2 regions of the Streptomyces sp. URMC 129 genome follow, and region 2 is predicted to be linked to the other one. Evidence: riboswitches for the same ligand, from Rfam matches in the RefSeq annotation. Region 2 holds a riboswitch; the other holds the start of a gene.

Region 1 (4,323 bases), on a different contig from region 2:
CCCGGGCGCTGCGGCTGGACGCGGCGGGCACCCGCCACGCGATGCGGCTGGCCGGGTACCACGAGCCCGCCGGGTCCGGCGGCGAGGACGGCCGCGGCCGGCTCGCCGCCGCCGTCCAGCCGGTGCTCGACTCGTGGCCGGTGAGCCCGGCCGTCCTCCTCGACCGGTACTTCGACCTGCTGGGCTGGAACGCCGCCTGGAGCGCCCTGTGGGGCGCGCCGGAGGAGATCGCCGCCGAGCGCCGCAATCTGATGTGGCTGATGGCGGCCGACCGGCGGCTGCGGGCCCTCCTCCACGACTGGGAGCCGCTCGCCATGAACGTCTTCCAGCACTTCCGCGCCCAGGCCGGTCCGGCCCTGGCCGACGCCAGGACCAGCGAGGTCTACCGCCACCTGGACGAGGACGTGCCGGAGCTGCGGCACTGGTGGGGCTGCCACTCGGTGGCCGAGCTGACCGCCCGCACGGTGACGGTCGAGCCCCGGCCCGGGCAGCGGATCCAGCTCTCGCTGTCCTCGTTCCACCCGGTGGACGACCCGTCCGCGCTGATCCTGCTGTTCACCCCCGGCACGGCGGAGGACCGCGCGCGGATGGCGGCCCTCGCCGGCCGGGGGCTGCGTGCCGTTCCCGCTACGCCTGACCTGCGGGCCGGCTGACCGCCGCCGCGCGGGCGACCCGGCTGAGCAGCACGCCGCCGAGGGCCGCCACCAGCGCCAGACCCGCGCCGACGGCGAGGGTCCCGGCCGACACGTCCGCGAACGCGCCGACCGCCCAGGCGCCGAGACCGGTGCCCGCGTACATGGTGGACGTCAGCCACGCGCTGGACGTGGCGCGCAGCTCGGGCGCGACGGTCCCGGCCAGCGTCTGCTGGTCGGTCACGAAGCCGCCGCTGGCCACAAACCACACCGTGATCCCGGCCAGCGCGAGCACCAGCCCGGGCCCCTTGGCCGCCAGCGCGATCCCCACGGCCAGCAGCAGGCCCCACAGCCCGAGCAGCGGCAGGTCCGTGCGTCCCGCCGCGCGGGCCCGGTCGCCCAGGCGCCCGCCCAGCAGCGACCCGGCCACGCTCCCGGCGCCGACGAGCACGCCGACCAGGCCCAGCGCCTCGACCGAGAGGTCGAAGCGGTCCACCAGCAGCGCGCCCAGGAACGTGTAGGCGCCCAGGTTGGCGGCGTGGAACGCCGTGTTGACGAGCAGGCCCTCCCGCAGCGTCGGCACGCCCCACGCGGCCAGCAGGCCCCGGACGGCGCCGACCCGGACGCCCTGGGCCGTCGTGGGCCGGACCTGGCGCAGCAGCAGCGGCACGGCCGCGGCGGTGCCCAGGGCCAGCGCCCAGAACGCGGAACGCCACCCCGCCAGGCCGGCCAGCAGCCCGCCGAGCGGCACGCCCACGACCTGGCCGCAGGAGAACAGGGCCATGCCCAGGCCCAGCGCGCGGCCCCGGACACGGTCCGAGGTGGTCTCGGAGATGTGCGCCCAGATCGCCGGCCCGGCCGCGGCGGCGGCCAGCCCGGCGAGCGCGCGGGAGATCACCAGCAGCGCCAGGCCGGTCGAGACGGCGGCGGCGGCGTTCGACACCGTGAAGAGCACGGTCCCGGCGAGGAGGGCCCGGCGGCGCCCGAACCGGTCGCTGACCAGCCCGAGGAACGGCGCGGTCACGGCGTACGCGAGCACGTACGCGGTGACGCTGGAGGCCGCCGCGGCCTCGCTGACGCCGATGTCGTCGGAGATGGTCGGCAGCAGCGGGGAGACGAGGAACGTCTCGGTCCCGAACAGGAACAGCAGCGCGAACACGCCCGCGTAGCGGAACCGGTCGAAGCCCTCGGCGCGGTCGGCGGACCCGGCGGATTCGGCGGATTCGTGCTCGGCGGACTCGGCGGGGGAAACAGTGCTCAAGCGGATCACCACCCTTCACAACGGTGCGGAGCCGCGCCCGGGGGCACCACGGCCGGCGCGTCCGGGGCCGGGCGGCGGGGCGTCATGCGGCTCCGGCGGGGACGAGGGCCGCCCGGCCCGGCCATGGTGGGGGGACCGGCGCGAGGCAACCAGACAGGCGTTCATCCTGTGACCGCGGCTCACACCCTGGCGTCCGCGAAGTGAGACAGGCGGCCCAACGGCGGGCGGACGGTGGCAGGATGGGCACCAAGGTCACGAGTGACAGCGACAACGGCCCCGGCCCGCTGTCCGGCAACCCTCCTTCCGTGGCGGGGTGCCCCGGGTGATGACCGGGCCGTGGACAGCAGGGTCCACGGCAAGCGCGGCATCAGGGAGTACGCCATGAAGCAGCGAATGTCCTAGGGCACGTCCCGGACCCCTTTTCCGTCATCTCCCGCCGGTCTTCCGGTGGTTGGCGGCGCGCCCGCGATGCGCTCGGGTCCGGCCCCGGCACCGGGCCGTGTTCCCCCTGCCTCCGGGAGACTTCACGATGACCACCACCACGCCCGCCGTCCCCTCCGTCCCCTCCCAGGCGCCCGACCCGGCGTCCGACCCGCTGGCCGTTCTCGGCGCCGGCGTCCGGGTGCCGCTGGCGGACGGCGGCGAGACCGAGTACGCGGCGCTGGACTACGCCGCCAGCGCGCCGGTGCTGCGCCAGGTCTGGGACGATGTCGCCGCCTACGCGCCGTACTACGGCAGCGTCCACCGCGGAGCCGGGCACCTGTCCCGGCTCTCCACCCGGCTGTTCGAGGAGAGCCGGGAGACGGTGGCCCGGTTCCTCGGCTGCCGCCCCGGCGACCAGGTCGTCTTCACCCGTTCCACCACCGACTCGCTCAATCTGCTGGCCGCCGCCGCCCCCGCCGGGACCCGGGTCCTGGTGTTCGAGTCGGAACACCACGCGGCGCTCCTGCCGTGGCGCCGCCGCCACGACGTGACCTATCTGCCGGTGCCGCGCTCCCCGGAGGAGGCGGTGCGCACGGCCGAGCGGGCGCTGCGCGCCGCGCCGTCCGGACCGAAGCTGCTGTGCGTCACCGGCGCCTCCAACGTCACCGGGGAGCTGTGGCCGGTCCGCGAACTCGCCGCCGCCGCCCGCCGGCACGGCGCGCGCGTCGTCCTCGACGCCGCCCAGCTCGCCCCGCACCGGCCCGTCGACCTGGCCGCGCTGGACGTGGACTGGGTCGCGTTCTCCGGGCACAAGCTGTACGCGCCGTTCGGCTCCGGCGTGCTCGCGGGCCGCGCGGACTGGCTGCGCCGGGCCGAGCCCTACCTCGCGGGCGGCGGCGCCAGCCGGATCGTGGCCCGCCGGGCGGACGGCGGTGTGGACGTGGAATGGCACCACGACGAGGCACGGCACGAGGCGGGATCCCCCAACGTCATCGGCGCGTACGCGATCGCCTCGGCCTGCCGGACCCTCACCAAGGCGGGCTTCGACCGGCTCCTGCGGCACGAGGAGCGGCTGCTGACCCGGCTGCGGGCCGGGCTCGCCGCCGTGCCCGCCGTGCGTCCCCTGTCGCTGTTCGGCCCGGACGCCGCCCGGGTGCCCGTCGTCTCCTTCACGGTCGACGGCTGGGACGGCGACGCGTTCGCCCGCGCGCTGTCCGAACGCCACGGAATCGGCGTCCGCTCGGGCCTGTTCTGCGCCCAGCCCCTGGTCCGCGCCCTGCTGGACGACACCGGCCCGGTGGCCGGCTGCGACGGTCCCCTCCAGCCCGTCCGTGTCAGCTTCGGCGCCGGCACGCCCACCGCCCACATCGACCGCCTGCTGCGCGCGGTGCGGGAGCTGACGGAGTGACGACGGCGGTCAGCGCGGTCGTCCGGGTCCGTCCCCGTCCGGGATGGGCTGTTCGGTCCAGATCGACTTGCCGGTGGCGGTGTAGCGAGTGCCCCAGCGGTCGGCCATGGCGGCGACGAGCTGGAGTCCGCGTCCGCCTTCGTCGGCCGGGGTGGTGTGCCGGATGTGGGGGGTGGTCAGGGAGCCGTCCGAGACCTCCAGCACCAGGGCGCGGCTGCGGAGCAGGCGCAGGCGGATGGGGCCCTTGGCGTGCCGGATGACGTTGCCGACGAGTTCGCTGGCGAGGAGTTCGGTGGTCATCTCGGTGTCGTCGCTGATGCCCCAGGTGCGGAGCTGGTCGCGGATGAGGTCGCGTGCCTCGTGGGCGGCGGTGGGGTCCTCGGGCAGGGGCCAGGTGGCGATGTCGCGCGGGGCGAGCTGCTGGGTGCGGGTGATCAGGAGGGCGGCGTCGTCGCCGGTGGGGGAGCGCTCGGGCAGGAGGGTGGAGGTGATGGCGTCCGCCAGGGCTTCCAGGTCGTCGCGGGGGGCGGTGGCCAGGAGGTGGGCGAGGTGGTTCATGCCGTGGTCGATGTCGCGGTGGCGGGATTCGACCAGGCCGT
Region 2 (4,323 bases):
CAAAGACCGCAAATTAGCTGAAAGTTGAATGTTTTTTGCCTACCCAAAAGTGCTAACCCGACAATTGGTGCACCGATTTTCATCGCATTCTTAGTGCGAAGTGACGAGAATTCATATGCGGGTGGCACACGTACGGGATGAGACCAGGGCCACTCTAGCGCCACGTCGTGGCCGACCGCCCCGCGCGACCGGGGTCGCGGGGGCGGTCGTGGAGCCGCGGTGAAGGACGGGCCGTCAGCCGCCCGCGACGGCCGGGATGATCGAGACGCCTGCGCCGTCCGGGGTGGGCGTCTTCAGACCTTCCGTGAAGCGGACGTCGTCGTCGTTCACATAAACGTTGACGAATCGCCGCAGCTTGCCGTCCTCGTCGAGGACCCGGGCGGCGATGCCCGGGTGGGCGCGGTCGAGGTCGGCGAGCACGTCGCCGAGCGTCGCGCCCTCGGCGGCGACCTCCGCCTTACCGTCGGTGTACGTGCGCAGGATGGTCGGAATGCGGACGGTAACGCTCATGATGCGAGGCCAGCCTCTCGGAACGCGTCAAGATTCGGACGGATGATGGCGGAGGGACGAGCGGTGGAGTCCACCGCGTCCAGAGTCTTCAGGCCGTCGCCGGTGTTGAGGACGACCGTCGTCAGCGAGGGGTCGAGGGCACCGGACTCGATGAGCTTCCTGGTCACCCCGACCGTCACCCCGCCCGCGGTCTCCGCGAAGACACCCTCGGTGCGCGCCAGCAGGTGGATGGCGTCCACGATCTGCTCGTCCGTGACGTCCTCGACCGCGCCGCCCGTCCGCCGGGCGATGTCCAGCACGTACGGGCCGTCCGCCGGGTTCCCGATCGCCAGCGACTTGGCGATCGTGTCCGGCCGCACCGGCCGCACCACGTCGTGGCCGGCCTTGTACGCCTGCGAGACCGGCGAGCAGCCGGCCGCCTGGGCGCCGAAGATCTTGTACGGCTTCTCCTCCACCAGGCCGGTGGCGATCAGCTCCTTCAGCCCCTTGTCGATCTTGGTGAGCTGGGAGCCGGAGGCGATCGGCACCACCAGCTGGTCCGGCAGCCGCCAGCCGAGCTGCTCGCAGATCTCGTAGGCCAGGGTCTTGGAGCCCTCCGCGTAGTAGGGGCGGAGGTTGACGTTCACGAAGCCCCAGCCCTCGCCGGCCGGGTCCCCGATCAGCTCGCTGCAGAAGCGGTTCACGTCGTCGTACGTGCCCTGGATGCCGACCACGTCGCCGCCGTACACGGCCGCCATGACGACCTTGCCCTGCTCCAGGTCGTGCGGGATGAAGACGCACGAGCGCAGCCCCGCGCGGGCCGCCGCCGCGCCGACCGCGCCGGCCAGGTTGCCCGTGGAGGAGCAGGAGAGCGTGGTGAAGCCGAAGGCGCGGGCGGCCTCCACGGCGTTGGCCACCACGCGGTCCTTGAACGAGTGCGTGGGGTTGCCGGAGTCGTCCTTCACGTACAGGCCGCCGGTGACGCCCAGCTCGGCGGCGAGCCGGTCGGCCTTGACGAGCTTGGTCCAGCCCGGGTTCAGGTTGGGCTTGTCCGCCACGTCGGCGGGCACGGGCAGCAGCGGAGCGTAACGCCAGATGCTGGCCGGACCGGCCTCGATCCGGCGCCGCAGCGCCTCGGGGTCGCCGCTGGGAAGGTCGTACGCGATCTCCAGCGGCCCGAAACAGGACGCACAGGCGAAGATCGGGGCGAGTCCGAACCTCTCGCCGCATTCCCGGCAGGACAACGCCACGGCGGGGCCGAGGTCGATGGCGGGGGTGGCGGCGCGATCGGCGCCGGTCGCTGTGAGCACAGACATGTGCGGAGGCCCTTCTCCTCATCTTCCCCGCGGCGGCTCTCGCCGCAGGACGGATTTGGCACCTTCCCCACCGGGAGCCTCGAATCGTCACGAGACCGGCGGAAGGGTTGCCGGGGCTTCAACGGGCCGTTCCCTCTGCCCCTCTGGATGAGCGGTATGTGGTTGTATGCGCGGCTTCCCGATATGCGGAGGACACCTGCGCTGTTCGAGACTGTAACGGACGGCCCGCACAATGGCCCGGGCCGTCCGATCCGCGAGACAAGGAAAGGGACCGCGACATCACAGAAAGAAACCTGGTCCCGTCGGGTTCGGACTCCGCCAGGAAGGGGCAGATACGGCCATACGGAGTAAATATGGCCGAACGCGAACAGGAGCGACATTCGTGCTGGAAGAGGCAGAGGAGTGGCTGAGCCGCCGGTCCTGGGACGCCGCTGACCGCTCTATGCCGCAGCTGTTGAACGCGAAGCGGGCAGCAGGCGCGGCAGGCAGCATCAGCGTGGTCCTCCCCGCGCTGAACGAGGAGGCGACCGTCGGTGCCATCGTGGAAGCGCTCCGGCGTGACCTGATGGAGGACGTGCCACTGATCGACGAACTGATGGTGGTGGACTCCGGCTCCACCGACCGCACCTCCGAGGTGGCCGCCGCGGCGGGCGCCAAGGTCGTGCACCGCGACGAGATCCTGCCGCGGATGCCGACCGTCCCGGGCAAGGGCGAGGTGCTGTGGCGCTCGCTGCTGGCCACGAGCGGCGAGATCGTCTGTTTCGTCGACGCCGACCTGAAGGATTTCGACTCCAGATTCGTCTCCGGCATCCTCGGCCCGCTGCTCACGGAGCCGAGCGTGCAGCTCGTGAAGGCGATGTACGACCGGCCCCTGGGTGATCAGCCCTCCCAGGCCCGGCAGGGCGGCAGAGTCACCGAGCTGGTCGCCCGCCCCCTGCTCAACCTGCACTGGCCGCAGCTCGCGGGCGTGGTCCAGCCGCTCGGCGGTGAGTACGCGGCCCGCCGCTCGCTGCTGGAGCGGCTCCCGTTCCCCGTCGGGTACGGCGTGGAGCTCGGGCTGCTCATCGACACGCTCAACCTGGCGGGCCTGGACGCCCTCGCCCAGGTCGACGTGGGCGTGCGCAAGCACCGGCACCAGGACGGCCAGGCCCTGGGCCGGATGGCCGCCGCGATCATGCGCACCGCGCAGAGCCGGCTGCCGGGCTCGGTGATGCCCATCCGGCTCGGGCTCACCCAGTTCGAACGCACGGACGACGGCGGTTTCGCCCCGCTGACGCACCCGATCAACGCGGAGGAGCGGCCCCCGATGGCCACCATCCCCGAGTACGCCGCCCGCCAGGCCGCGTAGGACACCCGGGACTCCCCCGGCGACCGGCCACGCGCCCCCGGTTCCGCCCCCACAGGGGTGAAACCGGGGGCGTCTGTGACAGAACACACGTTTCCTGACAGGTGGGACTGGCTAGCCTCCGCCCGAGACACCCCCCTGGTGGACGGAGAGACCGACGATGAGCGTGCTGGTGGCCTCCAATCGCGGTCCGGTGAGCTACGCGGTGGCCGGGGACGGCTCGCTCACCGCCAAGCGCGGCGGCGGGGGCCTGGTCTCCGGGCTGAGCGCGCTGGACCGGGACGCGGGCACCTGGGTGTGCGCGGCGCTCGGGGACGGCGACCGCGAGGCCGCGCGCCGGGCCGGGGCCCGGCTGGATCCGGCCGACACGGGCGGCCAGGCGGTGCGGATGCTGGACATCCCGGCCGCCACGTTCCACGCGGCGTACAACGGCATCGCCAACTCCGTGCTGTGGTTCGTCCACCACCTGCTGTACCAGACGCCGCTGGAGCCCGTCTTCGACACCGGCTTCGAGGAGCAGTGGGCCGCGTACGAGGAGTACAACGCGGCCTTCGCCGACGCCCTGGCCGAGGAGGCCGCGCCGGGCTCGGCCGTGCTCGTGCAGGACTACCACCTGTCGCTGGTCCCCGGGCTGCTCCGCGCGCGCCGTCCCGACCTGCGGGTGGGGCACTTCTCGCACACCCCGTGGGCGCCGCCCGAGCTGTACCGGGTGCTGCCGGACGCGATCGCCCGCCAGGTGCTGCTGGGCATCCTGGGCGCCGACCGCGCCGCGTTCCTCACCGAGCGGTGGGCGCGGGCGTTCGCGGACTGCTGCGCGGCCGTGCTGGGCGCCGAGGTCGACGGGCTGTCCGTCACCCACGAGGGCCGCACGACGCGGCTGGGCGTGCACGGCCTGGGCGCGGACGCCGCCTTCCTGCGGGAGCGGGCGTTCCGCCCGGACGTGGACGAGCGGCTGGCGGCGCTGCGCGAGCAGGTCGGGGACCGCAGGACGATCGTCCGGGTGGACCGCACGGAGCTGTCGAAGAACATCGTGCGCGGCCTGTACGCCTACCGCCGGCTGCTGACCGACCGCCCCCAGTGGCGCGGCAAGGTGACGCACGTGGCGTTCGCGTACCCGTCGCGGCAGGACCTGGCCGTCTACCGCGACTACACCGCCGAGGTCACCCGAGTGGC

The links. Region 2 has a riboswitch for S-adenosylmethionine ahead of thrC (threonine synthase). Riboswitches for the same ligand answer to the same signal wherever they lie in the genome.
Region 1: it holds a riboswitch for S-adenosylmethionine, as region 2 does, so the genes downstream of both, ACSNOC_RS12940 (aminotransferase class V-fold PLP-dependent enzyme) here and thrC (threonine synthase) in region 2, are expected to answer to the same signal.

What each region holds. Positions count from the first base shown of each region.
Region 1 is NZ_JBPQTQ010000051.1:83-4,405, reverse strand. It holds gene ACSNOC_RS12950 (helix-turn-helix domain-containing protein) at 1-653, shown strand, start outside; gene ACSNOC_RS12945 (MFS transporter) at 628-1,893, opposite strand; SAM riboswitch class IV at 2,144-2,261, shown strand; gene ACSNOC_RS12940 (aminotransferase class V-fold PLP-dependent enzyme) at 2,423-3,724, shown strand; partial or broken gene ACSNOC_RS12935 (SpoIIE family protein phosphatase) at 3,734-4,323, opposite strand, start outside.
Region 2 is NZ_JBPQTQ010000099.1:16,992-21,314, forward strand. It holds gene ACSNOC_RS19860 (ubiquitin-like small modifier protein 1) at 235-510, opposite strand; gene thrC (threonine synthase) at 507-1,805, opposite strand; SAM riboswitch class I at 1,821-1,959, opposite strand; gene ACSNOC_RS19870 (glucosyl-3-phosphoglycerate synthase) at 2,188-3,153, shown strand; gene ACSNOC_RS19875 (alpha,alpha-trehalose-phosphate synthase (UDP-forming)) at 3,311-4,323, shown strand, end outside.